Regions from separate parts of the Exiguobacterium sp. H66 genome, predicted to be linked through region 1. Evidence: predicted binding sites of a transcription regulator. Region 1 holds the regulator's gene; the other holds the start of a gene.

What was found. The regulator LexA, encoded in region 1, represses DNA repair genes until DNA is damaged. The targets are predictions, from matches to a motif close to CGAACATATGTTCG.
Region 2: addB (helicase-exonuclease AddAB subunit AddB) is a predicted target of LexA. The motif match lies at 2,698-2,711, and genes of this name have one in related genera.

Annotation. Positions count from the first base shown of each region.
Region 1 is NZ_JACSMQ010000005.1:231,919-247,185, forward strand. Features, by position in the region: gene KNP88_RS10530 (SH3 domain-containing protein) at 1-472, shown strand, start outside; gene KNP88_RS10535 (ABC transporter ATP-binding protein) at 535-2,301, opposite strand; gene KNP88_RS10540 (ABC transporter transmembrane domain-containing protein) at 2,291-4,048, opposite strand; gene KNP88_RS10545 (YneF family protein) at 4,172-4,402, opposite strand; gene tkt (transketolase) at 4,511-6,499, opposite strand; gene KNP88_RS10555 (DUF896 domain-containing protein) at 6,707-6,943, opposite strand; gene KNP88_RS10560 (YneB family resolvase-like protein) at 7,057-7,710, opposite strand; gene yneA (cell division suppressor protein YneA) at 7,757-8,044, opposite strand; gene lexA (transcriptional repressor LexA) at 8,251-8,865, shown strand; gene KNP88_RS10575 (metal-binding protein) at 8,896-9,369, shown strand; gene KNP88_RS10580 (MIP/aquaporin family protein) at 9,548-10,249, shown strand; gene glpK (glycerol kinase GlpK) at 10,291-11,814, shown strand; gene dhaM (dihydroxyacetone kinase phosphoryl donor subunit DhaM) at 12,001-12,366, opposite strand; gene dhaL (dihydroxyacetone kinase subunit DhaL) at 12,359-12,961, opposite strand; gene dhaK (dihydroxyacetone kinase subunit DhaK) at 13,005-13,973, opposite strand; gene KNP88_RS10605 (AzlC family ABC transporter permease) at 14,141-14,842, shown strand; gene KNP88_RS10610 (AzlD domain-containing protein) at 14,821-15,147, shown strand.
Region 2 is NZ_JACSMQ010000003.1:54,922-70,188, reverse strand. Features, by position in the region: gene addB (helicase-exonuclease AddAB subunit AddB) at 1-2,648, opposite strand, end outside; gene KNP88_RS06375 (truncated hemoglobin) at 2,787-3,167, shown strand; gene KNP88_RS06370 (hypothetical protein) at 3,227-3,565, shown strand; gene KNP88_RS06365 (hypothetical protein) at 3,638-4,048, opposite strand; gene KNP88_RS06360 (competence protein ComK) at 4,169-4,642, opposite strand; gene KNP88_RS06355 (HAMP domain-containing sensor histidine kinase) at 4,753-6,120, opposite strand; gene KNP88_RS06350 (response regulator transcription factor) at 6,132-6,797, opposite strand; gene KNP88_RS06345 (hypothetical protein) at 6,929-7,084, opposite strand; gene KNP88_RS06340 (methylglyoxal synthase) at 7,186-7,617, opposite strand; gene KNP88_RS06335 (fatty acid--CoA ligase family protein) at 7,739-9,283, opposite strand; gene KNP88_RS06330 (SDR family oxidoreductase) at 9,409-10,296, opposite strand; gene lplA (lipoate--protein ligase) at 10,348-11,337, opposite strand; gene KNP88_RS06320 (DsbA family oxidoreductase) at 11,371-12,054, opposite strand; gene KNP88_RS06315 (glycerol-3-phosphate dehydrogenase/oxidase) at 12,613-14,286, opposite strand; gene glpK (glycerol kinase GlpK) at 14,424-15,267, opposite strand, start outside.

The sequences.
Region 1 (15,267 bases):
TGGTAAAACGCGCTATGTGCATAGTGCTTACACTACACTTTCTGGTTCTACTGCTTCGACTTCAGCAGCTCCAGCTCCTAAAGCAGAAGCAAAACCAGCACCAAAACCAGCGGCTAAACCGGCTACTGCAACTAAACAAACGACTTCAGCGAAGTCTGGTACTAAAGTGACGATGAACGTAAGTGCATACACGAACGATCCATCAAGCAACGGTAGCCAGCTTTACAACGGTCGTGCATTGACTGCTAGCGGTTATGATGTAACAAACACGATCACGTACAATGGTATGCGTATCGTAGCAGCTTCTTCACAATACCCGATTGGCACACGGATGCACATTTCAGGTATCGGTGAAGCAATCGTTCTCGACCGTGGTGGCGCAATTCAAGGTAACAAACTTGACCTTCTCGTTGGTTCACAACAAGAAGCAATCAACTGGGGACGCCAAAACGTCACAGTAACTGTCTACTAATTAAAAAAAGTAACAGCAAAACCTGCCGGGCGAGATCGCCTGGCAGGCCTTTTTGTGTGCATTTACGTAATCGAAGTCACATGACCCGACTGTAATTGATACATTTTTTTATAGAGTCCGTCTTTCGCAATCAACGTTTGGTGATTTCCTTGTTCGACGACTTCCCCTTGATGTAACACAAGAATTAAGTCGGCGTCCTGAATCGTCGATAATCGGTGAGCGATTGCAATCGTCGTCCGCCCTTCCCGCATTCGTTTCAATGCCGTCTGGACTTTCTCTTCCGTCTCCGTATCGATTGAACTTGTCGCTTCATCCAAGATTAAGATTTTTGGATCACGCGCCATCGTTCGTGCAAATGAAATCAATTGCCGTTCTCCGGCTGAGAACGTTGCCCCGCGCTCGGCGACCGGGCTATCGTATCCCTCGTCAAGTTGGTGAATGAAACCATCCGCCTGAACGAAACGGGCCGCCTCTTCAACGGTTCCGAACGAAATCCGATCGTCAAACAACCGAATGTTATCAGCGACACTTCCCGTAAAGAGGAACGAATCCTGCAGGACAAGTCCGACGTGACGCCGTAATTCATCTTCCGGTAACTGTTCGAGCGGTTTTCCATCAATCAAAATTCGTCCCGACTGATAGGCATAAAACCGCATCAAGATGTTGATGATTGAACTTTTCCCGCTTCCCGTCTGACCGACAAGGGCAATCGTCTGTCCTTTTTTCGCTTCAAAGGTAATCCCTTTCAAGACTTCCGTCTCTCCATCATAACTGAACCGCACGTCTTCAAAGACGATATGTCCATCCGTGACGCTCGCTGCACCAGGCAACCCTTTCGTCGGTTCCGGCTCATCCGTATCGAGAACCTTAAACACACGGTCGGCCGAAACAATCGCCTGTTGGAATTCAGACAACCGTTGCATGATTTGTTGAACGGGTTGGAAAATGCGTTCAAGATAACTAATGAAGGCATAGACGACACCGACTTGAACCGTCTCCGTAAATGATAAGAATCCAAAGTACGTGACGAGTGTCGCGATTGAAAGCGCCAGCATCAGTTCAATGATCGGACGAAGTAACCAACTGTCGAGCTTTAAGTTTTTATAACGACCATTTTGGTGGGCGACGTTCGTCTCTTCAAATTCCGCCATTAATCGTTTTTCTTGGCGGAATTGCTGAATGATCGCCATCCCGTTGATTGATTCATTTAACTGCGCATTGATTTTCGATAACAAATCGCGGACTTCTGCATAATATTTCGTCGAGTACTTGCGGTAGATCCAGATGACGAAATAAAATACAGGCAGTAAGACAAGTGCGATTGTCGCAAGCGTCGGGTCCAAGAAATAGAGGAAGATATAAGTTCCGATCAATTGGACACCACTTTGGACAAACGTCGAGAGGACGCCGATGTAGAGTTCCTTGATCGCTTCCGTATCATTCGTGATCCGCGAGACTAAAACCCCAGCCGGTGTCCGGTCAAAGTAAGCGAGTCGCAGGTGCATGACGTGACGAAACACATCAATCCGTAAGCGCTGAATGACTTTTAACGCGATTTTTTGAAATTCAAATGCTTGCAAATAATCGACGATAATCCCTGTCGTATGCAAGATGAGGTAGGCACTAAATAATAAGGCGACTTCCTGGACTGGATAATTACCAGTCGTGACATAGTTGTCAATGAAGATTTTAACTAAATAAGGTCCTCCGAGTTTCGCACCCGTCGTGACCAATAAGAGAAGGAACGCCACAAAGACTTGTTTCTTAAAGGGACCGACAAACCGAAGCAGACGCTTCAAGACGTCTTTTTCATTGATATCATGATTCAAACGGTCCACCCCCTTGTTCAACTAATGATTCGAGTTGTTGATGGTCATACGTTTCTTTATACCAGCCTTTTCGCCGCAATAACTGCTCATGTGTCCCCCGTTCGATGATCCGTCCCGCGTCGAGAACGATGATTTCGTCCGTATGGGAAACGGCCGACAAACGATGGGCGACGATGATTTGCGACTGTTCGTTATCAGCCGTGCGGAAATGATCGATGATCGCCTCTTCTGTCTTCGCATCGACGGCCGATAACGCGTCATCGAGCACTAAAATCGGACAGTCGGCGAGTAACGCCCGGGCAATCGAAATCCGTTGTTTTTGTCCACCGGATAACGTCACGCCACGTTCTCCAACCATCGTCGCGTAGCCTTCTTTAAAACCAAGAATATCGTCATGGACAGCAGCAACACGAGCTGCTTCCATGATTTGTTCCATCGAAGCGTCCGGTTTCGCAAAAGCGATATTGTCCGCAATCGATGCTGAGAACAAGAAATGGTCTTGCGGGACGACGGCGATCTGCTTCCGGACCGTTTCGCGGAGGAGTTGTTTAATATCTTGCCCTCCCATTCGAATAGCCCCTTGTTTGACATCATATTCGCGGGTTAATAACCGGACAAACGTCGACTTTCCAGCACCTGTCCGCCCGACGATTCCGAGCGACTTTCCAGGCTCGAGTGTGACATCAATCTGTTCGAGAACCGGCTGTGTGTCATAGATAAAACGGTCAATCGCGATATCGAGTCGTGGTGAATCGACGGTCGTCACCGCTTCCTTCGCATCTTTAATTTCCGGCTCCACGGCAAGCATCCGTTCGATTCGATCATACGAAGCACGTCCTCGTTCGACGATATTGAATAACCAGCCGAATGCGAGCATCGGCCACGTCAAGAGACCTAAGTATGTAGTGAAGGCGACGATGTCACCGATCCGGATTTCCCCTTGTTGTAACAAATATGCTCCGTATCCGACGGCGATGATATACGATAAACCGACGAGTCCAAAGATCGTTGGATCAAACAACGCATCAATTTTCGCGACACGACGGTTTTTTTGAACGACGTCGTCCGATAACGATGTGAATGTCGTCACGTCTGACTCGACTTCACCCGTCGCTTTTAAAACACGGACGCCACTGATACTTTCTGCTACTTTGTCATTCAAGTCAGAAAAGGCTTCCTGTGCATCATGAAAACGGGAATGCAGCATCTTTCCGTAACGCGATGTCAAGTAGACCATCAACGGCATCGGCAGAAGGGAAACGAGCGTCAGTTTCCAACTGATTGTCGTCACCATCATGACAACGACAAAACTTCCCATTGTCACAGAATCGACGAGCGTCAAAATCCCTGCCCCTGCCGTCATTGAAACCGCTTGGACATCATTCGTCGCATGCGCCATTAAGTCTCCACTTCGATATTTCTTATAAAACGATTGGTCTAAATCTGAAAAGTGACCATAAAGCTGACTCCGCAACAACCGGCCCAATCGGATCGATGCGCCGAAGATGTAAAAACGCCAAAAGTAACGGATGACGTAGGTCGAGACTCCGATCAACACGAGCACCCCGGCGAGTGTAAACAATCGCTCTTTCGTCAATGTACCGTCACTTAATCCATTGACCGTCGTCCCGATGACTTTTGGTGGAATCACTTCGAGACCTGCGACAAAAATCAAACAAATGATGCCGATGCTATATGCTTTCCATTCAAGTCGGAAAAACCAACTCAATTTCTTGAAGACTCCCATTCAAGTCTCCCCCCCTTTTTCAAATCAATTGAGTATTTTAAATAGTCTCACATTTTAGATTAGCCATCTTTCCAGTAAATAGCAAACAAAAAGGAGACCACAAGGGCCTCCTTTTGAAACTGCTTATTTTTTAGGTGATTTCATCGAACCACTCATTGAACGCATCACTTGGTTAACTTTCTTTTGTGATGGCTTTTGACCCATTTGCATCATCAATGTCTTAATCATATCTTCGTTGATTGGCGGGTTTTGCTCCAAATAGTTCATCATGTATCGACGAGCGATATAGAAACCAAGGGCGACACCTGCTACCAAGCAAAGAAGGGCAATTAAAATCCAAATCCATGTAGCCAAGTTGCTTCCTCCTCTAACTTAAAACGTCGCTTTTTACTATACTATAATTCTAACCGTTTGCATAGATAATGCATGAAAAAGGTGCGCATGAACGCGCACCTGTTCCACTTATCCGAGTTGCTTGACTGTTTCTAAGATATTTTCGACAGACATGCCGTACTCTTTTAATAGAAGGTCTCCTGGAGCCGATGCGCCGAAACGATCGATTCCGATGACTTGTCCTTCTGTTCCCACGTACTTGTACCAACCGAGTGACGCGCCTGCTTCGATCGCAAGACGTTTCGTGATCCGTTTTGGTAAGACAGATTCTTTGTACTCAGCTGTTTGCGCTTCGAACAACTCCCATGATGGAAGTGAAACGACCGCAACCTTTTCACCCAGTTGTTTTTGTGCTTCGACGAGCAAGTGAACTTCTGAACCCGTTCCCATCAAGATTGTATCTGCTGTGTTTACGTCACCTGCGATAACATAACCACCCTTTTCAGCACCTTCGACTGTCGTGCCTTCCAGTTCAGGTAAACCTTGACGTGTCATAACGAGCAACGTCGGTTTGTTTTTCGATTGAACAGCTGTTTTCCAAGCGGCAATCGTTTCTTTTCCGTCTGCCGGACGATAGACCGTCAAGTTCGGCATCGCACGGAAACTCATCAAGTGTTCGACTGGCTCGTGTGTCGGACCATCTTCTCCCACTGCGATCGAGTCATGCGTCAAGACGAAGATTGATTGAATCCCCATCAATGCTGCAAGACGGACTGCCGGGCGCAAGTAGTCTGAGAAGACGAAGAATGTCGCACCGTAAGGGATGACGCCACCGTGAAGTGCCATTCCGTTAACAGCTGCTGCCATCGCGAACTCACGGACACCGAACCAAATGTTACGGCCGCTTGGATCGATATCGAAGTCAGCTTCGCCTTTTAGCATCGTGTTGTTCGAACCAGCTAAGTCAGCTGATCCCCCGAAGATTGATGGGATGTTTTTCGCAAGAGCGTTTAAGACTTCTCCACTCGTCTGACGTGTTGCTTTTTTCGATGTCAGATCATATGTCGGAAGATCTGCTTCCCAGTTGCTCGGCAATTCATTGTTGATCGCTTGAACAAGCTCAGCGTGCAATTCCGGATGTGCTGCTTTGTATTGCTCCATTTTTTCCGTCCATGCTGCTTCTGTATCAGCGCCACGTTTTTCGATGCGCTCCTCGAACAAGTCTTTGACTTCTTCCGGTACATAGAATTCTTCATGATCCCAAACGTAGCTTGCTTTCGTCAACTTGATTTCCGCATCGCCGAGTGGTGCACCGTGTGAAGCCGATTTCCCTGATTTGTTCGGCGAACCGAATCCGATAACCGTTTTGACTTCGATCAATGTCGGTTTTGTTGTTTCCGCTTTCGCCGCGTCGAGTGCTTTTGAAATCGAATCGATATCCGTTCCATCTTCAACACGGATGACTTGCCAGTTGTATGCTTCAAAACGTTGTTGGACGTTTTCAGAGAATGACTTGTCCAAGTCGCCATCAAGCGAGATATCGTTTGAATCATACAGGACGACGAGTTTACCAAGACCTAAATGTCCTGCGAGTGAAGCCGCTTCTGCAGAGACACCTTCCATTAAGTCACCGTCTCCGCAAATGCCGTATGTGAAGTGGTCGACGACGTTTAGGTCGTCACGGTTGTATTTCGCTTCGAGGTGACGTTCTGCCATCGCCATCCCGACGGCCATCGCGATGCCTTGCCCGAGTGGACCAGTCGTCGCATCGACACCTGCTGTGTGACGGTATTCCGGGTGACCCGGTGTTTTTGAGTTCCATTGACGGAATGACTTCAAGTCATCCATCGCGAGGTCGTATCCTGATAAATGGAGGAGTGAGTAGAGAAGCATTGAACCGTGTCCTGCTGAAAGTACAAAACGGTCACGGTTAAACCATTCTGGATTTTTAGGGTTGTGGTTCATATGATCCGCCCATAATGTAAATGCCATCGGTGCTGCACCCATCGGCATTCCCGGGTGGCCCGAGTTCGCTTTTTGTACTGCATCAATTGATAAGGTACGAATCGTATTTACTGCTAATAATTCTACTGTTGTCATGTTCGTCAAAACAATCATCCTCTCTCTTTTTCACAAATTCTATATCATTTTAGCACACACAGAAATGTGATACAACTTTTCTAAATAGTATGTCACATTAAAATGAATGCGCTCTCTATTGCCCTTTTCAAGCAACTTTCATGATACACATTACTGATTTTCCCATTAAAAAAGCTACCTCGCTCACGGATTGAGCGACGCAGCTTTCGTTCATACAAAACTTGCTTACTGTTTATTGCGTTCTTCTTCTTGTGCTTGCTTCAATTTTTCAGGCGTAACATCCGTTCCTTCTTCATCAACGATTTTGATGCCCATCATTTGATTTTTGAACGAACCACGAAATGCTTCTAAATAGGCCGTTCTTAATTCTTTTTGTTCCGCCGTCTCAGCTTCCGTTAACGGTTCGACTTTTGATTTATTGGCAAGTTCATTAATTCGATCGAGTTGTTCTTGTGATAACATAATATCCCTCTTTCTCTTTGACTCAACGCGGAGCACTTTAATAGTAACCTTACTGTAAAAGACCCGAAAAAAAAAAGCAAGTTTGTCGCGTCAAGATGACACAACACCTGCTTTCATTCATAAGACTGGACAACTTCTTTATATTCAAGATAACGCCGGTTGACCGTCGCTTTCGAAATATCATGCCCCATGCCGCGTAAGGTCGTCGCGATGTCAGCAAACGTCAAACCAAGTTCACGTAATCGAACGATTTCTTCAATCGGGACTTCCTTTCGACTGCGGCCGGCATTCTCGCCTTGCCGATTGAGATTTTGTTCGGGTCTAAAACCATTATCGACAGCCCGTCGCATGCCGCGTGCAATTTTTGCATTGTGGAGCTTACGCTGGTATTCCTCAACGAGTGAAACGATCTCGAGGACCATTGCTTCCGCATCCGCCAGTTTGTATTCACCGTCTGACTCCATCGTCATCAACTGGACATCATGTTTTTTGAACGTATGCAAAATCGCGATTTTGGCGTTTCCTCGTCCGATTCGTGTATCGTCCGTCACGAGCACCGCTTCCACCAGATGACGCGTTACATAATCCAGAACGGTTAACATCCCTTCTCGCTCTACATCATAGCCACTTTCTTTTTCGACGATGATATCTATGATTTCAAATCCTTTTGTTAAAGCGAGTCCCGACAGTTCTGCTCTTTGCCGCTCCAGTGAGCTCTCTTGTGCTTCTTTTTCCGTCGAGACGCGACAGTAGATTACTACTTTCATCGTACCTCACACCCCTGTTCGTTCATTCAACAACTTTTATATTCTGTCATTGTTGTGCGATTGGTACAACGATTTTGTCTTTCGAAATGACATGTTTTGTTTCGAGCTCATTGTTCTTGATCAGCCAGTCAATGTATTCCTGGTTCGTCATCGAACCATCATTGTAGACTTCTGCAACTTGTTCGACCGTTACGTTCTCATCGACCGTGACTGACGCCGTGAGTAATTGGTGGACCTTTTCATCCGGTCGTGGTGTTAAAAGAAAAAGAATGAAGGCAAAACTGAGCGTATAAAACAGAATTGAAAAGGCATGAGTACGAATAGAATGAATCATCATGAATCCCTCCAAATAGGTTATTAGAATAAATGTTCTCGGAACAATTGTTCGCATAATCTATAATAAACACAGAACCAGTGTTCGGTCAACACAAAAACATCGAACAATTGTTTGTACGCTCATTTGTTCTATGTTATAGTAATTCTAGAAACATATATTCCTAAATCCTAAAAAAACCAATCCGGAAAGAGGTGGCAATTCGTATGCGGAAAATGTCTAAACGTCAACAAGAAATCCTTGACTACATCATCGCTGAAGTGAAGTTAAAGGGCTATCCACCTTCAGTTCGCGAAATTGGTGAAGCTGTTGGTCTTGCTTCAAGCTCAACGGTACACGGTCATTTGGATCGTCTAGAAAAACGTGGACTGATTCGCCGTGACCCGACGAAACCACGCGCGATTGAAATATTGCTTGATAAACCTGAAGAAATCAACGAAGCGATCGTCCATGTCCCCGTTATCGGCAAGGTAACTGCCGGACTTCCGATCACTGCGATTGAAAACATAGAAGAGCATTTCCCACTCCCTGCACATTATGTAGGAAATGAAACCGTCTTTATGTTGACGATTGATGGCGAATCGATGATTAATGCAGGTATTCTTGATGGCGATCGTGTTATCGTGCGTCAACAAAACACAGCAGAAAACGGGGAGATTGTCGTTGCGATGACCGAAGATAGTGAAGCGACAGTCAAACGGTTCTTCTTAGAAGATCAACAGGTACGTCTTCAACCAGAAAATGACTCGATGGACCCGATGTATTTCGATAACGTGTCGATTCTTGGCAAGGTCATCGGCGTTTACCGGACGATTCACTAAGAGAGGGACCAGCTGAGCTGGTCTTTTTTCATGCCTTCTGGAAATGTACATGATACGGTCAACTCCGTTGCCCTCACGGGATATGTTGTTTATTCGGTCGCAACGAACCAAACGGATTGGCTCCCGACCGCTGTCGGAATCGCCGTCGGGACATTATGGCTTTCGCCCGACTTAGACTTAAAATCGGAACCTTACTATCGTTTTGGCCCTTTGCGTGTCCTTTGGATGCCATACGTCAAAATTATGCCGCACCGCTCCATCTGGTCGCATGGCTTAATCATCGGAGATGTCATCCGCCTACTCTACAGTGCTGCTTTATTGATTCCGCTTCTCTTTTTAGCCTTCTATAGTGAAATCATTCAAGCAAGCACGGTCGACTCATTGATTGACGTCATGCCTGCTTTTATTATCGGTGTAATGACCGCAAGTACGATTCATATCATCCTTGATCATACGAGTAGTTGGTTCCGCCCTAAAAAGAAACGAAAAAAACGTCGATCCTGACTTTTTCCATTCAATCATGGAAAAAGTCTTTTTATTATCCAATTCTAATTTTTTTAAACCTAAATATTGAAAATTTCTATTCCTATATTTCAATTATTTGTATTGAAAACGTTATCAATTCGGGTTAGGTTTAAATAGAAAGGCATTATTCGCTTTAATCCAAAGGGAGGGTTTTTGCATGAGTAATTTTATTAGTGAGATGATGGGAACATTGATTCTCATCCTACTCGGGGATGGCGTCGTCGCCGGTGTCGTTCTGAAGAAAACCAAGTCTGAAAATGGTGGCTGGATTGTCATCACGCTCGCTTGGGGTCTCGCCGTTATGACCGGTGTTTACGTCGCGGCATCCAGTGGTGCCCACTTGAACCCAGCGGTTACTTTGTCGCTCGCGCTCAATTCTGACTTACCGTGGGCAGATGTACCTATCTATATCGCTGCTCAACTTGTCGGAGCATTCCTTGGCGCAGTACTCGTTTGGCTTCATTACATGAAACATTTTGAAGCGACAGAAGATCAAGCCGCAAAACTCGGTGTATTCGCGACAGGTCCAGCGATCCGTCATACGGGATCAAACTTAGTATCTGAGATCATCGGGACATTCGTTCTCGTCTTTGGTATCTTGGCGCTTGGAGCGAATACGTTTGCAGACGGACTCAATCCATTGATTGTCGGTCTCCTCGTAGTCGTCATCGGTCTTTCGCTCGGTGGTACGACGGGTTATGCAATCAACCCTGCCCGTGACCTTGGTCCACGTATCGCCCACGCGATCTTACCGATTCCGGGTAAGGGATCATCAGACTGGGGTTACTCATGGATTCCGATTGTCGGACCAATCATCGGAGGCGCAATCGCCGTCTTCATCTATCAACTGCTATTTTGATTGAGCATTAGGTATCTTAACTATTCAAGGGGGACTCACAGATGGAAAACAAGTATATTTTAGCACTCGACCAAGGAACGACAAGCTCACGCGCCATCATTTTCGATCATGATGGTCAAATCGTCAACTCTGCTCAACGTGAATTCAAACAATACTTCCCACAACCAGGCTGGGTCGAGCATGATGCAAATGAAATCTGGGGTTCGATTTTAGCAGTCATGGCGGATGCACTCGGAACGGCTGACATCAAACCGAGTCAAATCGCGAGCATCGGAATCACGAACCAACGTGAAACGACAGTCGTTTGGAACAAGGAAACGGGAAAACCAGTTTATCATGCCCTTGTCTGGCAATCGCGTCAAACGGCCGACATTTGTGATGAGCTAAAAGAACAAGGACTCAATCAAAAATTCCGCGATAAAACCGGCTTACTCATCGATGCCTACTTCTCAGGAACAAAAGTCAAATGGATTCTAGATAACGTCGATGGTGCACGTGAGCAAGCAGAGAACGGGGAACTGCTCTTCGGTACAATCGATACGTGGCTCGTCTGGAAGCTCTCAGGTGGAAAAACACATATCACAGACTACACGAATGCCTCACGGACACTCATGTACAACATTTACGAACAACAATGGGATGACGAGTTACTTGAAATCCTGACTGTCCCTAAATCGATGTTGCCAGAAGTCCGTCAATCAAGTGAAGTCTACGACAACACAGTCCCGTATCACTTCTTCGGCTTCGAAGTTCCAATCGCCGGCATCGCCGGTGACCAGCAAGCTGCCTTGTTCGGTCAAACGTGCTTTGAACCGGGCGAAGGGAAAAACACATACGGTACAGGTTGCTTCATGTTGATGAATACGGGCGAAAAAGCCGTTTCTTCAGACCACGGACTCCTGACGACGATCGCTTGGGGCGTCGACGGCAAAGTGGAATACGCACTCGAAGGTTCAATCTTCGTTGCCGGTTCTGCAATCCAGTGGTTACGTGACGGTCTCCGGATGCTGAAACATGCGAAAGACTCGGAAGGCTACGCCTTGAAAGTCGATTCAACAGACGGTGTCTACGTCGTTCCTGCTTTCGTTGGTCTCGGTGCACCGTACTGGGATAGCGATGTTCGTGGTGCCATCTTCGGATTGACACGCGGAACGGAAAAAGAACACTTTGTCCGTGCAACACTCGAGTCACTCGCTTACCAAACACGCGACGTCTTGACAGCGATGCAGCAAGATTCCGGCATCGAACTGAAAACGTTACGCGTCGACGGTGGAGCCGTCGCGAACGACTTCTTGATGCAATTCCAATCGGATATTCTCGGTGTTCCAGTTGACCGCCCGGAAATCAATGAGACGACGGCACTCGGTGCAGCCTACCTCGCTGGACTCGCTGTCGGCTACTGGAAAGATAAAGCTGAAATCAAAAAGCAGTGGAAACTCAACCATCAATTCACACCTGAAATGAAAGAAGACGATCGCGAAAAACGTTATGCCGGATGGCAAAAAGCGGTCGAAGCGACAATGGCCTTCACACCGAATAAAAAAGAAGCCAACGCAAACGTCTAATCGAATAACGATGACTTTTGCACCACTCTATTAAAAAGAAGCGATTTCGATATCACTCGAAATCGCTTCTTTTTTGTCTTTGACCTTTTAATTCATACACCTTCTCAATCCCACACCAAAGAACTCCCCTCTAAGCGAACAGGCAGATACCTGACTTAGAAGGGAGACCGGTCTTACGCGAATCATTTAGGCGAATTCATTTTTCAATCCGTCAACGACTTCAGTCAGTGACTTCGATTGACCACTTAAGACAGCCGCGAGGAATGCCCCTTCGACGAGCGGCGCCTCAACGAATTGGACCGTTTTATCACCGCTGTACAGTTCAAGGGCCAACTCCGCATTCATTGTTGCAGAACCGATATCCGTCAAGATGACACCGTCATCGTCGAGCGCATTCAACGTCTCTTCAATGCGCGAAGCATCTGTCCCGATGCTTCCATCCACTAAACCGGCCGCTAGCAGGATTGGTGTATCCGGTGCCATTTCGGCAAGCAGTTCCTTTAGACCAGTCGCCAGTTTTTCACTGTGTGAAACGAGAATTACATTAACCATGTAGCACCTCCACGATTTCTTGTAACAAGAGTGCACTCGATAAAGAACCTGGATCTTGCACGCCGACTGTCGCGTCTCCAAAGTAGGAAGCCCGCCCTTTCGTCGCGACACGTTCTTTTGTATCACGGAGCGCTTGTTCGAGTGCAGCGTTTAAATCCGCCTCTTTGCTCAAGGCCTCATTGAAAGGTGTCCAAATGTCGACCATTGTTTTCTGACCGAATTCAGACTTTCCACGCATCTTGATGCCTTCCGTCGCTTCAACAAAAGCTTGTGCCAGTTCTTGCCCTTCCACTTCTTTTTTCCCTTTAAAGGCTCCGGCGAACTTGACGAACGCTGTTCCGTATAACGGACCAGACGCCCCACCGACCGTCTTGATTAACGTCATCCCAACTTGTTTTGACAAATCACCTAAATCTTCATACTCACCATGTGCTTCTAATTCTTTTTGGACGGCTTGAAAACCACGTGACATGTTAATCCCGTGATCACCGTCGCCGATTTCACGATCAAGATCGGTCAGTTCATCTTTATGGGCTTCAATCTGTGCTGCTGCCTTCAGTAAACTTTCACGAAACTGTTCTGTCGTTAACTTCATTTCAATCCACCTCTTCTATTTCTTTTAAAAATTTTTAGTTTGATTAAAAACCGATTGCATTCGTTTTTGCGTCAAGGTAACCGACGAGCTCGTCGTCGACCGGAAGTAACGTAATCGAGAAACCGTGCATCTCAAGCGATGTCATATAGTTTCCAACGTATGGACGGACGATGTCGTAGCCTTTTGCTTGTAATTGTTCCGCGACATACTTGTAGGTGATGTAGAGTTCCGATTCCGGCGTTCCACCCATACCATTGACCATGACAGCGACTTTTTTGTCTGTTACTTCTGCTGTCAGTCGGTCGAGCAGTTCCGTGACGATTGCTTCAACGGACGCAACCGGTTTCCGGTCGATTCCTTTTTCACCATGGATTCCAATTCCGATTTCCATCTCATCTTCATGTAAGTCGAAACCAGGTTTTCCGCTTTCCGGCATGTAACACGGTGAAAGTGCCATCCCAATCGAACGCACGCTTCCGATGACTTTCTCGGCAATTGCTTTGACTTCAGCAAGCGACTTGCCTTCCGCCGCTGCCGCACCGGCAATTTTATGGACAAAGACTGTACCCGCGACACCGCGGCGATCTTCTTCTTTTTTGATGGCGATGTCATCCTTTACGACAACCGTCTCGACTTCGATCTCTTCAAGTTCTGCCAGTTCCTTCGCCATATCAAAGTTCATGACGTCCCCGGAATAGTTTTTAACGACGAGAAGTACGCCTTTACCAGCATCTGCTGCCTTGATCCCTTCAAGGACCATATCTGGTGTCGGTGAGGTGAAGACCTCTCCACAAACTGCTGCAGCTAACATCCCGTCACCAATGAAACCAGCATGGGCTGGCTCATGCCCACTGCCGCCACCCGAAACGAGGGCAACTTTTCCGTTCAGTGGTTCTTTTCGTTTTACGACATTGACGCCGTCGACTTTCGCATATAAATCCGGATGAGCTAAAACGAGACCTTCCACCATATCTGATACGAATCGGTTGGCATCTTGCATTAATTTATCCATCTTGAACGCTCCTTCGTCTAACGAATTTTTGCACTACCACTTAGTCTTTACCACAATTCAAGCAAACTTATGTCAAGAAAACATATGAAAATATTGACCACTTAGTGTCCATTTTTGAGTACGGATGCTATGCTCATCTTACATGTCAAAAAAGGAGGAATTGTATCGTGTCTTCTTCATTCCAAGCAGGAATCAAAGCCTGTTTACCAACTGTTCTCGGTTATCTCGGAATCGGCTTTTCTGCCGGCATCGTCGGTCGTGCCTCCGGTTTATCCCCTCTTGAAGTCGGATTCATGTCCGTCTTCATTTACGCCGGTGCCGCCCAGTTCATCATCACAAGTCTTTTATTATTAAATAGTCCCGCTTCTGCCATCATCCTGACGACGTTCATCGTCAATCTCAGGCACTTATTGATGAGTCTGACGCTTGCACCGCATGTTGAGACCCGGCATATCCGTGATCGGATCGGCGTCGGGACATTACTGACAGATGAGTCGTTCGCTGTCGCGATGAATGTTGCTCAAAAGAGCAAACTCTCTCCGTCATTCATGCATGGCCTGAACTTGACTGCATACCTTAGCTGGATCGTCGCAACTGTTCTCGGAGCACTCGTCGGCAGTTGGTTCCCTGATCCTGAGCGCTTCGGTCTCGACTTTGCCCTGACGGCGATGTTCATCGGCTTATTGTACTTACAGTTCGAAGGAGAACGTTCCCGCATTGCCGTGAACAGTTGCCTCTTACTGATCGTCTTACTATTGCTTTACATCACCATGCGCTACTTTTCTCCAGAAGTCGCCGTTCTTTGCGCGACGCTCGGTGGTGCAAGTATAGGAGTCGTGATCACACGATGGAAATCCGTCCAGAATTAATCGCTCTTTTTTTAGCTTGTGGACTCGTCACTTGGATTCCACGCGTCTTACCGTTTCTTGTCCTTCATGGACTGACGTTACCACGCCTCGTAACGGAATGGCTCTCCTTCATTCCGGTCTGCCTGCTTGGTGCCCTCTTTTTTCAAAATCTACTCATCGCGCAAGACGACGCGTTTCCGACGATTTCGACGCTTCATGTCTTCGCAGCACTACCGACGATGGCGGTGGCAATTTTCAGCAAAAGTCTATCCTGGACGGTCGTGACCGGTGTCGTCACCATGGCATTTCTACGATTGTATCTGTAAGCACTTCATTCATCTTTAACATGTTTCGATGCATCCTTTGTGTTATCTTTAAAATAGAAATTAATGGATAGTGAAGGAGGTCCTGATGTGCCGAATAAGCAGTTTGTATCCTATTTGATA
Region 2 (15,267 bases), on a different contig from region 1:
AGCATCTTCGCCGTTTGTTCGACGACATCCGTTAATTTTTTCTGAATGTATCCGAACCGATTCGAACTCATCAAAATAGCATTTTGAATGTCTGGTGTCACTTTTTCCACGGCATTTTTCGCAAGTTCTGTGCACGATGCATCATCTAAATCACGCCATTTTCTGCCGGACTCCTTGATGTTGACGGACAAATCATTTAACGCGCCATGAAATAGATTTCCAATGTCGGGTGCCTCGAATTTATACAGTTTTCGTTCCTTCAAACGTAACCCATACCGTGCGAAGTGCTTATAGGAACACGCATTATATGTCTCAAATCTAGAGACACTCGCCTTGATGCTGTCACCGTAAAGGGAACGTGCTAAGTCGTCTGGAAGTTCATCTGCTCGGTTTTGATAAAATAACGCATCGACGAGTAACGCCATTCGTTCTCGTCCTTGACCATTCTCGAGCAATGCATTGTAAACATCAAACCATGACGATTGAATCGGATACCGGCGCTGTAAACGGCGTAACTCGATTGCGGTCGCAGCCGCCGCTCGGTCGGGATCAGTTACGAAATCGAATTGATCATTTGGTGCATGCTCCCCTGCTTCTGCGAAGTGTGTTTTGACAGGACGGTCTTGCAGTAATTGGTACTTGATTTGTTTCACGATGGAGGCTGGTTGTAATGCCTTCCCGTCCTCATCAACAAGAGCATAACTGATATACAACGCTTCACTCGGTGCCGTCACTCCGTGGTACAGGTAGTATAATTCGTCATCAAAGACATCCAGTGACGCTTTACCGACCGGAACTCCATGATTATGAAGAAAATCATGATCTCCTTCCGACAGTAGTTTCGACTGGTCTTCGACGAACGGAATCATACCATCATTCGCGCCGAGTAAAAATGCGACTTTTACTCGTTGTAAACGCCCCCGGACATAATCCGTCGCGATGACCTGATCGAGCGATGGTGGGACGAGTGAGAAGCGCAGACTCTCAAGTCCGGTTTCGACCATTTGTACGAATAAGTCTGTCGACAGTTCCGTCTCAGGAGCTGCTGCTTCAAGTTGTTCAAGTAAATGTAAGACCGCTTCATATACTTGATCATGTTCCCGGGCATGACTGAGCTCATTGCGCTCGAGCGCTTCTTGTTTCCAACTGAACAGCCGATCTGTCAACTGGTGTTCTTCAAGGAACTGATAAAGCGAACGCGTATGTTCACTCATTGTTTTTGATTTCTTCAACCGGTCTTGTAACGGGGTAATCGCATCAACGACGAATTGACGCATCCGGTTTAACTCATCCTCTTCTTCGAGTTCCTCCGCCGTCAGACTGACTTCATCCGTTAAGCGTCGTTTCAATTGCCACGGCTTTTGCCACATCGTGCCTTTAATGCCACGTTCTAAGACAAACGTCTCTAATCGATCAAGCGCGAGCCGTTGATCATCTGCCGGGAGTGGCATCAATTCCGTTTTCAGCAAACGAAAGACTGCTTCTTCACGGTAACCGGCGACGACGAGCTCTAAAGCAGACTGAATCAATTCAACAATCGGATGATGAATCATCGTTTCCCGCTTATCAAGGAAATACGGAATATCATAGAGCTGAAACGCACGTTCTAAATGATCCGCATATGGTTCAAGATGTCGTACGATAAAAGCAATTTCATTGAACCGGTAACCATGCTCGCGCACGAGTTGGATTGCCTGGCGGACAGCGGCTTCCGTTTCAACTTGGCGATTGACGGCAGCTGTCACCGTGACCCCGTCCACTTCATGATCGACAGGAGGATAGGCAGGACTCATCAATGATTGTTCTAATGTTTGTAGTCCTTCCGACTTGAACTTAATCGTCCGTTCATAATGGACCTCTTCATGCTCGAGCTGTCGGTCTTGCATCTGTTCGAGCAATTGCATATAACAACGTTGGGAGACCCCAAACTCCGTCTGTTTCGCATAGGGATCGCTCACATCGATTGTAAAGCTGATATGCACTTCTTTTGCTAGTTCCATCAATTTAAGCAACACCTGTTGTTCCTGTAACGAAAACTCATAGAAACCATCAATAAAGAATTGCGTATTACCAAGACCTGCTGTCGGTAACAAGTCGAGTAACGTTGTATAGTAATCATCTGCATGAAGCGCTTTATCCACGATGCGTTCTGAGAACCGCTCATAAATCAGAGCTAAATCATGTAGTTTCGGCGAGCGTTCCGGAGAAAGTCCGCTAATTTGACGTAACATGTCTGGAGCGACGAGCGAACGTTTGAACGTAGCGATCAGTTCATCAAGCCCCTTGTAAAACCCGGGCATATTCTTTGTCCGTTTGAAAATCTTTAACTCATTTTCAACTTCTTCGACGACTTGACGTAATAACAACTGTGTCCCTGTCTCGTCTAAAAACGGAATCGCCTGATTGCCATGATCCCGCATGATATGAAAAGCAAAGCGCCGCAAACTCATGACTTCCATCCGTACTAATCCAGATAGGCGGGCATCCGTCGCAATTCGACGTTCCATCTCAAATGACATTTGATCGGGGACGATAAAATAAATCGGCTCTCCAAGTGGTCGCTCCTCGAGCTCATTGATTACAGTCTCTATTAATTTTGTGGTTTTTCCGGTTCCGGCACGACCGAGGTGCATATGATTCATGGTCATCAGTTCCTCCCTTAGCTCGTTTTTGTATACGTCATTATCTCATAAAACACGAACAAACGTCCGTTTTTGAAGCTATATTTTTCTACTTATTTTTGCTACACTGAAGCCAATTAAAATTAGTTAGACAGGAGGAATACCATGCTATATGATGACATCGGAAAACAACCGATGCTTGAACAGCTAGTCGCTCGCTTTTATCAACTTGTTTATGCCGACCCCATACTTCGTCCGATTTTTCCTGATGATCGTCAACGTGTCGAGCAGGCGCAAGTTATTTTTTTGACACACTTAACAGGTGGTCCACGCCAATATGAGTTAGATGATTCGCGGACGAATTTAGCGATGATTCACCGACTCTTACCAATTGAACAGCAACACGCCTTTCGCTGGATGGAGTTGATGGAAGTGGCCATCTATGAGACACTTTCCAATCGAGCTGTAGCTGAACGTTTGATGGAGCGCTTACGAATTGGTGCATTAAACGTCTTACGGATTTGTGAGGCTCATCAGGAACCGTGAGGGATTTTTCTTTCTCATCTGTCCATTTCCATGTAAAATGAAAGATGGAGGCGATAATTATGACTGAAGAACAAGATAAGAAACCTGATTTAGTGAAATCGGCACTCGAACAAGCAGAGGCGAAAACTGCAGAGGAACCGGTTGAAGAAGAAAAGTCTGACGAGCAAAAGAAACTCGAACATATTAAAGGGCTCGTCACATTAGAGCGCGGTTCTGATTACTTCCGTGTCGTCTTTTATGATGACCACAAGCATTTGATTTTCAAGGAACTCGATTATGATCGTGTCGAATTCGTTGGTCGCTTCTATAATGATAGTTTTGACGCGACGAATTTGAAACAGCTCGAAGAAATTGCAGAGAAAGCACTCTCAACTTCGATTCGAAAACGTTTCCTTTAAGATAGGTTATGTATAGAGAAAGCCGCGTCCCTGGATTAAATGAGGGACGCGGCTTTTTTCTTATACGCTTGTTTATTCACTCTCGGGAGTGTTTCTTTTTTTGCGACGAAGTACATATGCGAGTACCCCTCCGGCAACGGCAAGCCCTGTCGCCGCTAAAACGGGAATCAATACTTTCTTCGAAGATAATTTTTGCTTCACTTGCTCTAAGCGAGATTCTGTTACTTCTTTTTGCGCAATCGATGTGCGGCGGTTAATCGTCATATGTTTTGATGCATCTGTGACGACTACTCGCTTTGTCACCCAACGTCGATTTCCTGCCTCGTCGACGATGAGTTGGCGTGTTCGCTTAATATCTTTAATTCGTTTGCCGGGCGTGTTTTCTGGACGGACGATCCGTGAACTAATAAAACGGCGTCCTCCATTAACACCGAAGACCGGCTGTAATTTTCTACGGTTTAACCATTCATATGATTCATTCATCGTGTAGCGACCAGATCGGTCGCTTCACCTCCCCTTCAATGCGCATTCAGTTTCTACTCAAGTTCATTTCGCTCTCATTGGTAACGTTTCCTGTTAGAGTGTTCCACTTTTCTGCACTTGTTAAACGTGTTCATGTCCCGTCCCCTGGAAGCGTCGTTGCATTTCGTAAGCTAATTCTAGGGTTTTAATCCGCTGTCGTTCAATACTATAGGCAGATGCGGCGGTATCAATCCGCTGTCCTGTTTGAAACTCGACTTGCACCTTTCCGCCACTCTTTTTAACGGTCTTCATTTGTTTAAAGTTAATCCAGATGCACTCCGCCTTTTCTTTAGCTGTCGTCGGAAAGAAGATGGTTTGTGCTTGCCAATCAATTAAAACCGGCGTTTTTCGGTTTGGTCCTAAGATATGTCGTGCTGCTTCAATTCTTCCTCGCATCGAAGAACCAAAATACAAACATGATTCTTCAATCAGTTTGATCGGATGTCCTTCGAGCACAAGTTCCGACCGTTCTTTAATAAGTAGTGTTTGCGGTTCCCCGTATTGACCGTACTGAGGAATAAGAGCTAACGTTTCTTCCGTGATGTTATGTGGCATCCTACTATCTCCCTTCTTCTATTACTTTGTTTATATCAAAGAACCCACCTGTACGCCCTCGACTGTTCGATATTTCCCAATATAAAAAACGAGATATCGCTATCTCGTTTTTAAAGTTCTTTCGTTGATTGGTCAATCTCTGGCTTAAAATGACGTGGGAATTTGAAAATCACACGAACTTTATCTTTTCCATTTCCCACTGCTTGGTTCTCGATTGAAACTTCCCCGTCATGACGCTCAACGATACGTTTTACGATATAAAGACCTAGACCAAATTTACCTTCTTTACCACGTGAAAATTGATGAAAAAGTGGTGATGATGAATCGAGTGGCGGACCGTCGTTTTCAATCTCGATTTGAGCTATCTCTTCGGTCCCGGATAAACGAATATCAATCGATGTCTCGGCATATCGCATCGCATTATCAATTACATTTTCAAGTGCAACCCGTAATTGTTCTCCTTCGCCAAGTACAAGACCGGCTTCCCCTGTAATCGTCCACGTGAGCGGCTTTGTACTCGAGAAACGACTTTGTAATAAATGAACCATTCGGTCTAAATCAATCGTATCCCATGTAGAACGATCTAATTCAAAGTAATCCAATTTCGTCACATAAAGCAAGGCAGCGACTTTCTTTTCTAACCGCTCGGCCTCTTCCTCAATCACCGAGACCGAACCCGTCAAATCACCATCCGGATAAATCCCGTCAGAAATGGACTGTGCATAACTGCGAATGACCATGATTGGTGTCTTCAGGTCATGTGAAATATTTTGTAGCAACGCTTTTTGTGCTTTATCCTGCTTTTCTAAATCGACGCGCATGGCATTGACCGATCGTGCCAAACGACCAATTTCATCTCCGCGATCAAGAGGAAGTGGCGTATTCCACTGTTGCGCTGCAATTTTTCCGACTGCACCTTCAATTTCAATCAATGGTTGCGTCAAGCGACGTGCTAACCAAAAAGCGATGAACAATGTCAAGATACTCACGATTACGACGACCCAGCCAATTTTTGAAAACAATTGCGTAATCAGTTCTTGACGATAGGCATCCCAGACATAAGAGACACGATAATACGTCTCCCCTTCCGATTCTATCTTGAGAATGCTGTAATAGACGTCTTCTTTATCAAGTTGTGTCGTATATTTTTCCGTTTCTGCTTTTTGATTGATCGCATCACGATACATCTGATCAATCAATTGTTGCGGGGCTCCCCCATAATAGAGTTTCCCATTTTTCGAAAGCAACAAAATATTAACGGAACGCGACTCCTGTTTTCGACGATCAAATTCAATTGGATTGTCCTGCAACATGTCGATGACAGAAGCATCTTTTGAAAAGAAGACTTCACTGTTTTCTAACGTCGAATAGACCTGTTCATCAATAAAGTTTCCAATCGATGACCGCATGACGACAAGGATAACGATTGAGAGCGTTGCGATGACGAGTAGAAACATCGCCCAAATCTGAAATCCCAAACTCCGATTCTTCATGCAGACACCAACCGGTAGCCAATCCCATAAATCGTCTCTAGTTCAAGTTTGGATAATTTTTTCCGGACTCGTCGAACTAAATCGTCGACGACACGATCGGAACCAAAGTAATCATCACCCCAGACACTGACAAGAATCTGTTCACGGGACATTGGCGTCCCGATTTGTGTCGCGAATAAAATCAACAAATCATACTCTTTTGAGGTCAAATCAATTTCTTGACCATTTTCTTCGATGACTCGTTTTTCAGGATAGATTGTATAATCGCCATACTGAATCACTCCTGTTTTTGGTGTCGCATAGGCGCGCGCTAAGATTTTTTTGACACGAATGACAAGTTCTCTTGGCAAAAACGGTTTCGCGATGTAATCATCCGAGCCCATTTCTAAGCCGATGATTTTGTCGATATCTTCGTCTCGGGCAGAGATGAAAATAACAGGTGTCGTCTCATCATGTGCCTTGATCCGTTTAATCAACTGAAATCCGTCCATATCCGGTAACATAATATCGAGCACCCATAAATCAGGCTTTTCAATAATCGCTGAAGCTGCCGCTTCCCCAGAGGTGAACGATTTCACTTGCCATCCTTCTTGTTCTAAATATTTTACGAGCACGCGGTTCAGATTCACTTCATCATCCACTAAATAAATCGTATGCATCACTGTCACTCCTGACTAAGTCCTTTTTTTGTAGTGTATCAAAGGAATTCCGCACAATTATGTGAGAACACTCCAAATGTGAAAAAAACGCCCTCTTTTATCCAAAAAGAGGCGCGTTTAGTCAGTAACACTATTTATTTTACGAGGCGCAACGATGGGTAGGTTGCACGTTCTACGTTCGTTTTAACATCTGTCGCAATATGACGACGTTCCGTCTTTACAATATGTGCTAAGAAGGTTGCTCCTCCACCGAGTAAGACCGTGACACCTGTCATTAAAATGATTTCCATTGTTTTCGCCGCCCTTTTCTATCGCAATTGATAATCAGTATCATCTTCAATACGACTATAACACGATGAAACGAAAATGAGAAGCGTTCTCAAGCAGTTTGTTACGAAGAAAATTTATCTTGTTCCTCTTCCCGTCGCTTTTGAATAATTTCACGCCATTTAAAATCACCTTGTTCAAGCCCATTAATTAAAATCTCAGCCGTCCCGACATTTGTCGCTAACGGCAAGTCATAGACATCACATAAGCGAATCAAGGCCGATACATCCGGTTCATGAGGCTGTGCCGTCAACGGATCACGTAAAAAGATCACGATGTCAATTTCCCCTCGAGCAACCATCGCGCCAATTTCTTGATCGCCACCAAGTGGTCCAGATTTACAGCGGTGTACGTCGAGCACCGTCGCTTCGACGATCCGCTTCCCTGTCGTCCCCGTCGCGTACAATTGATTCTTTGCTAAATAGTCCTGGTAGGCCCGGGCAAACATGATCATCTCATCTTTTTTCTCGTCATGTGCAATCAATGCAATGTTCATTTTATCGTCCTCCTCTCTAGAGTATATGCACTCAAACGCGCCTTCAAAAACCTCTCATTTTCATGAATAGACTAAAAAACCGACGATGTTCACGCTTGAACGTCGTCGGTTAAGAAGGATGTCATGAATTGGATGGTTGTTTTTTTAACACGGTCCGTAAAATTTTACCAGTCGTATTGCGTGGCAATTGATCAATGAATTCAAGACGTGTCGGACACTTGTATTTTGCGAGTGAAATCGCACAAAAATCGAGAAGTTCTGCTTCTGTGACGCTATCTTTTAACACGATAAATGCCTTGACGGCTTCTCCCATCTCTTCATCTGGTACACCGATCACGGCAGCTTCGACGACCCCTGGATGTTTATAGAGCACTTCTTCGACTTCACGTGGATAGACATTGTAACCACCAACGATAATCATATCTTTTTTCCGATCGACGATATAAAAATACCCATCCTCGTCTCTTCTCGCGAGATCTCCCGTATATAACCAGCCGTCGCGTAGCGTCGCTTGTGTCTCTTCCGGCATCTTATAATAGCCCGTCATGACATTCGGTCCACGGACAATTAACTCTCCGACTTGACCATCCGGTAATTCTTGTCCGAGTTCGTCCACAATTTTATTTTCGACATCGATGATTGACGGACCGATCGACCCCGGCTTTTGGATTCCATTTAACGGATTGAAGCACGTGACGGGTGAGGCTTCTGATAGGCCGTATCCTTCTAGTATGTGACAGTTGAACGTCTTTTCAAATGATTCAAGTAAAGGAACCGGTAAGCTCGCTCCACCGGAAACGAATAATCGGCTCGACGCAAAGTAATCTGCAAAATGCGGGTGGGCTTGAACCGTCTGAAGAAGGAAATTATACATTGTCGGTACGCCGGCAAAAATCGTAACTTGCTCTTTTTTCGCCAGTTCAAACGTTTCTTGGGGTGAAAAACGTGGTGCAATGATGATTGATGCTCCGTGTGCTAACGAAGCGTTAACGACGACCGTCAAGCAAAAGACATGGAACATCGGTAACACAGCGAGCGTCCGGTCGCGCTCTGACACATTTAAGTATTCACCAATCGATTGTGCATTTGATGTTAAGTTACGGTGTGAGAGCATGGCGCCTTTCGGTTTCCCTGTTGTTCCACTCGTATACAAAATGACTGCCGTATCATCGAGTTCATTCATCACGTCTTTGACCGGATGTTCGATGGAAAGCCAGTCTTCTAACGTCGTAAATTCAACATTCCCGATTTTTTCGCTTGGGCCAATTACTCCGTTAAACGGCACCGATACGACAACGGATAAGTTCGGTAAATGAACTAACCGTGCTTTTGCTGCTTCGACGAGCGGAGCGATCCCAAGAATTCCTTTAACGTCCCCATTCATCAAAATGTACCCGATTTCATCCGGTGTATATGTTGGGTTGATTGGAATCGCAATCGCCCCTTGCTTCATGATGGCATAATACCCAACTAAAAACGCTGGACTGTTCCCAAGTATCAATGCAACATGATCTCCTTTGCGAATCCCGTTCGCTTCTAATGCCCCTGCTGCCCGGTGGAACTTCTCGACAAACTCATGATAACTGACTTTCGTGTCTTCGAAGACGTAGGCGACTGCATCCGGACTTCTCCGGGCGGTCTCCTCTACAGAATGAATCAATCCCATCATCATTAACTTCCCCCTTCAAATGAACAACCATTCATTTTTTACGCAAAAAAAATCCATACATAACGCTTGCGTTAGTATGGATAGTATATCATTTTATGGAAACGTTTTCACGTTCTTTATCATTATCCGTTGACGATGACGCCACCATTGAGATGAAGCACTTGTCCTGTCATATAGCTCGAATCGTTACACGCTAAGAACACGTACGCGGATGCCATTTCTGCCGGTTGGCCCGGTCGATCCATCGGTGTATTTTTACCGAATGTTTTTACCGATTCATCGGGGAACGTCTCCGTGATCAACGGTGTCCAAATCGGACCTGGTGCGACAGCATTGACACGAACCCCTTGTTTTGCGAGATTCATGGATAAACTTCGCGTGAAGCTGACGATCGCCCCTTTTGTTGAAGAATAATCAATCAGAAGGGCATTGCCTTCATATGCTGTTGATGATGTTGTATTGATGATGGCAGATCCTTGCTTGAGGTGTGGTAAAGCAGCACGTGCAAGACGCATCATTCCAAAAATATTTGTTTTAAATGTCTTCTCCAGCGACTTGTCTTCAATATCGAGAAGCGAGTCTTCTGGTTTTTGCATACTCGCATTATTGACGACAATATCAAGGCGGCCAAATTTGTCGATTGTTTTTTGAACGAGTTCTTCACAATAAGCTGCGTCTCCAATGTCTCCTTTAGACAGGAGCACTTCCCCACCAAGCTCTTCGACACGCGCTTTCGTTTCTTCCGCGCCCTCTTGGTCGCCATAGAAGGCGATGACGATTTTCGCACCTTCAAGCGTATAGGCAAGCGATACGGCACGTCCGATTCCGGAATTACCACCAGTGATGATTGCGACCTTGCCTTTTAATTTCCCGGCCGCACGATAATCGTCACGTTCATAGTAAGGGAGCGGTTGATTATCCTCTGTTTTTGGTAACCCTTCTGAGACCTGTTCAAAATTGATGAAATCCTCTAACGTACCTTCTAAAAAGTTATCTTTATTGTAGCCCATAAAAAAAGCTCCCCCTATGCAAGTTGATAGAGAGAGTTTTCCCAAAAAAGCTTATGCTAAAACGTCGAGTACTTCGTCTAGTTCGACAGCACCAAAATATTTTTTTAATTCATACTGACTTAATACTTCCCGTAGTGACGCACGGTCGTATCGTTTTCCTTCTAATGCTTGAGCAATTTCCGAGGCGTCCGCGACACCAAAGAAATCTCCATAGATTTTCGCTTCTTGAATGATGCCCTTCGTAACATTAAGCCGGAAATCAATCGTTCCGATCGGGAAACGTTTTTTATGGATGACATCAAACTTCGGAGACTTGCCGAAGTTCCAGTCCCAGTTGCCATACCGTTCTGCTGAAATCGCATTAACCTTTTCCCAGTCTGCTTCCGTCAACGTATAACGCTCGATTTCTTTTCCTTCATAAATCGAAGCGAGCAGATGATCAACGAATTGATCCATCGTCAACGGTTCAGTTAAGAATTCAGAAATATTGGCGACACGACTACGAACTGATTTGATTCCTTTTGATCGCATTTTTTCTTCGCTGACGACTAACGCATTGACGACTTCTTCAATATTCGAATCAAGCATCAATGTCCCGTGGCTAAACATCCGCCCACGGGTCGTAAACTGAGCATTCCCACTAATCTTACGCGTTCCGACATGAATATCGTTTCGCCCAGATAGCTCAGCTTCCACGCCCAGTTTGTGAAGGGCTTGCACGACAGGCTCCGTGAACTTTTTGTAGTTATTAAACGAATCACCATCATCTTTCGTCAAGAAACTGAAGTTCAAGTTTCCTTCGTCGTGATAAACCGCTCCACCACCAGATAGACGACGCACGACGTGAATGCCATGATCCTCGACGTACTTCAAGTTGACTTCTTCATTCGTGTTTTGATTTTTTCCGACGATGATGGAAGGACCATTGATATAAAATAAAAAATAGTCTTCTTCATTGACGTTCAAGTTATTCAAGATGAATTCTTCGACAGCAAGGTTAATCCGCGCATCTCGAATTTCAGGGTGAAAGATAAGTTTCATGTAGGGTACGTTCTCCTTTTGTTAGCCTGGATTTTAGTTACAACCATCGACTCCGCAAGCATCACCATCTGCTACGACTTCAATCTTTTGTTCCGCTTGAATCCGGTCCATCACTTGGCTAAACGCTTCAACGGGTTGCGCCCCTGAAATCGCATATTTACGATCAAATACGAAGAAGGGAACGCCTGTCACACCAAGTTCGCGTGCCATCTCTTCTTCTTCCCGGACTTCAGTTGTTGAAGTATCTGATGCAAGGAATGCCTCAACCTCTTCTGAGTCGAGTCCGACTTCCTGCGCAACGCGCGTCAAGATTGACGGATCGTTCAAGTTCTCCCCTTTCATGAAGTAAGACTGAAAGAGTGCTTCCGATATCTCATCCATTTTACCATGTTTTTTCGCAAGTTGAGTCAAGCGATGAGCTTCAAATGTATTGGCAGGAACGACACGATCCATTTCGTACATTAATCCGTCAGCTTTCGCTGACTCAACGATGCCTTGTGACATATTGCGTGCTTCCTCGACTGTCGTACCGTATTTCGAAGCAAGAATTTCATATAATCCCATCGTCGGTTCAGCCGGTGCATTCGGATCGAGTTCAAAACTTTTAAATTCGACCTCGACATTTTTCATTCCATTCGCTTCAATTGCTTTTTCCAGACGTTTTTTCCCGATATAACAAAATGGACACGCGTAATCTGACCATACTTCTACTTTCATTTCAGTCCAACTCCCTTTGATTTTTCAGTATGGACTAAGCATAATCCTCAGCGACACCGCTTGCAATTAATCTGATTTCAAGTCATGGAAAAATGCCCCCGACGTATCGTCGGGGGCACAGCATGTCGATAAATGCTTATGAAGCGTGAACATGCGATAACGAGAGATAATCCAGTCGCGCTTCCCTGTCTCGCCTCGTCTTCAAAGCGGCAATCTTCCGCGCCGCTACAGCAAAGCTGCAGGGTCGCGACCGATTGCTTTTCGCTTAAAAAGCGATTCGAGACGGATTGCGCTTTAAAACGTCTGCATGCCCGGCTTCCCGTCACGGTATTACCTAAAAAGCGTCACGTTTCGTTGACTCCTACGGGGAAAAGTGCGTTTTTAACGCACTTTCAGAGGCAGGCAAGACCCTGCTTGTTGTCCGGTAGGATCAAGGAGCAACGGCTTGCGCCTCGCCCGAGGAAAGTAACGAAAAAAGACGCTTGATCTCCCGATGGCACTTTGTCTACAGTGTGAAAAGCCCCCGACGACACGTCGGGGGCTTTTCACTTATTTCATTCAGTTAGCAGCAGAAGCTGTTTCAGTAACGAGTGCGTGTGACGCATCGTTAATTTCAATTTCTAATTCTTCTGTATACTGTTTCGTTTGTTCTTCCGTCCAGTTCAAGTGTTGCTTCATCTCTTCGATGACTGCGTCTTTATACTGACGTGCCCAAGCGATATTGAAGAAGACAGCTCCAGTCCGACGAATAAAGAAATCGACTGGACGTGCGACCATTTCTTGCTCAATTCCATAATGGAGCTGTGCATAAACATCACGCGGAAGTTTTGTTTCTACTTGATCGTAAGCTGCCGCATACGTCAATACTTCCGAGATGTTTGATCCGTAACGTTGCGCAAGGAACAAGACTTCTTCTGAAGTGAGTCCGTTTGCTGGTGCTTGCGATTTCAAGAACCGTTCGAAACCTTTTGCTCCGTCGACATGTCCACCTGAGATCGGCATATTTTTTGTTGAACAACGCGCATAGGCACGGTTCGTTTCTTCTTTTAATAGTTTCGCGACCAGGTTGACAACATGCTCTGCCATTTTGCGGTATCCTGTCAATTTACCACCTGCGATTGTGATGAGTCCTGACTCTGACTGCCATACTTCATCTTTCCGTGAAATTTCAGAAGGATCTTTCCCTTCTTCATAAATCAATGGACGAACACCAGCCCAGCTTGACTCGACGTCTTCCGCCGTGACTTTGACTTCTGGGAACATGTAGCGAATCGCGTCTAAGACATAATCTTGATCTTCGACAGTGAATTTCGGATGCGCTGTATCTTTATCGAAGAACGTATCGGTTGTTCCGACATATGCTTTACCGTCACGTGGAATCGCGAAAATCATCCGACCGTCTGGTGTGTCAAAATAGACTGCTTGTTTGAGTGGGAACTTAGATTGGTCGATGACAACGTGAACCCCTTTTGTCAGACGAAGTTGTTTCCCGACTTTTGAACCATCTTTCTCACGTAACTCATCGACCCATGGTCCTGTTGCATTCACAACTTTTTTAGCACGGATTTCATGAACATCTCCTGTTAAGAGATCTGTCACACGCATACCGACGACTTTACCTGCTTCGTAGATGATTTCTTCAGCTTTCGTATAGTTGACGACACGTGCTCCGTGACTGACGGCTTCTTTCATGACTTCAATCGTCAATCGTGCATCATCTGTCCGGTACTCGACGTAATAGCCGCCACCTTTTAATCCGTCTTGTTTGACTAACGGTTCTTTTGCGAGTGTTTCTTTTGCAGATAACATCGAACGCCATTCTGAACGTTTGACACCCGCTAGGAAATCGTAGACACGGAGTCCGATTGACGTACTGAACGGTCCGAATGTACCACCTTTATGCATCGGTAGTAACATCCACTCCGGTGTCGTAACATGTGGTCCGTTCTCATAGACGATTGCTCGTTCTTTCCCGACTTCAGCGACCATTTGAATTTCAAATTGTTTCAGGTAACGTAAACCACCATGGACGAGTTTCGTTGAACGACTTGACGTCCCGGCTGCAAAGTCTTGCATTTCAACGAGACCGATTTTCATGCCGCGTGACGCAGCATCAAGTGCGATTCCTGCGCCTGTAATTCCGCCACCGACGACGAGTATGTCAAGTTCTTCACGCGTCAATCGATTGTAGACGTCTGTACGGTTTTTGCTTGAAAAAGATTGGTTAGCCATGAATAGTTCCTCCTGTTAGGTTCGAAAAAGAAAAAAAGAGACCACAACGAACAAGCTGACTATGCCAACTGCTGTTGTGGTCTCTCCATATTCTCCGACCGGTTTATTAACTTATACCCAATATAACATATGTCACATCATTTAAACAACATCGTAGCTTGGACAGCTTTTTTCCATCCGCCATATAATGCATCGCTTTCTGTTTCATCCATCTCTGGTTCGAAACGACGATCCATTTTCCAATGTGCCGCGATTTGCTCTTTGTTCTTAAAGAATCCGACTGCGAGTCCTGCAAGATACGCAGCACCAAGTGCCGTCGTCTCATTGATTTCCGGACGTTCAACTGGTGCATTGATGATATCGCCTTGGAACTGCATTAAGAAATCATTTTTAACAGCACCACCATCAACACGAAGTGCCGACATTTCAATTCCTGAATCTTGCTCCATCGCCGTCAAGACGTCGCGTGTCTGATACGCAAGCGACTCGAGTGTCGCACGAATGAAGTGTTCTTTTTCTGTTCCACGCGTCAGGCCGAAGACTGCTCCACGGACGTCGCTATCCCAGTAAGGTGTCCCGAGTCCGACGAATGCCGGAACGACATAGACGCCGTCTGAAGAAGTGACACGTTTTGCGTAAGCTTCCGTTTCCTTCGCATCATTAATGAGACGTAAGCCGTCGCGCAACCATTGAATTGCTGATCCGGCAACGAAGATGCTTCCTTCGAGTGCATATTCGACTTTTCCGTCGACACCCCAAGCGATCGTCGTCAATAAGCCGTGATCCGAAACGACTGGTTTTTCTCCTGTGTTCAACAACATGAAGCATCCTGTACCATATGTGTTTTTCGCCATTCCTTTTTCAAAACAAGCTTGACCAAATAATGCCGCTTGCTGATCGCCTGCTGCTCCAGCGATCGGAACCGACTCACCGAAGAAATGATAACCTGCTGTATTCGCATAAATTTCAGACGACGGACGG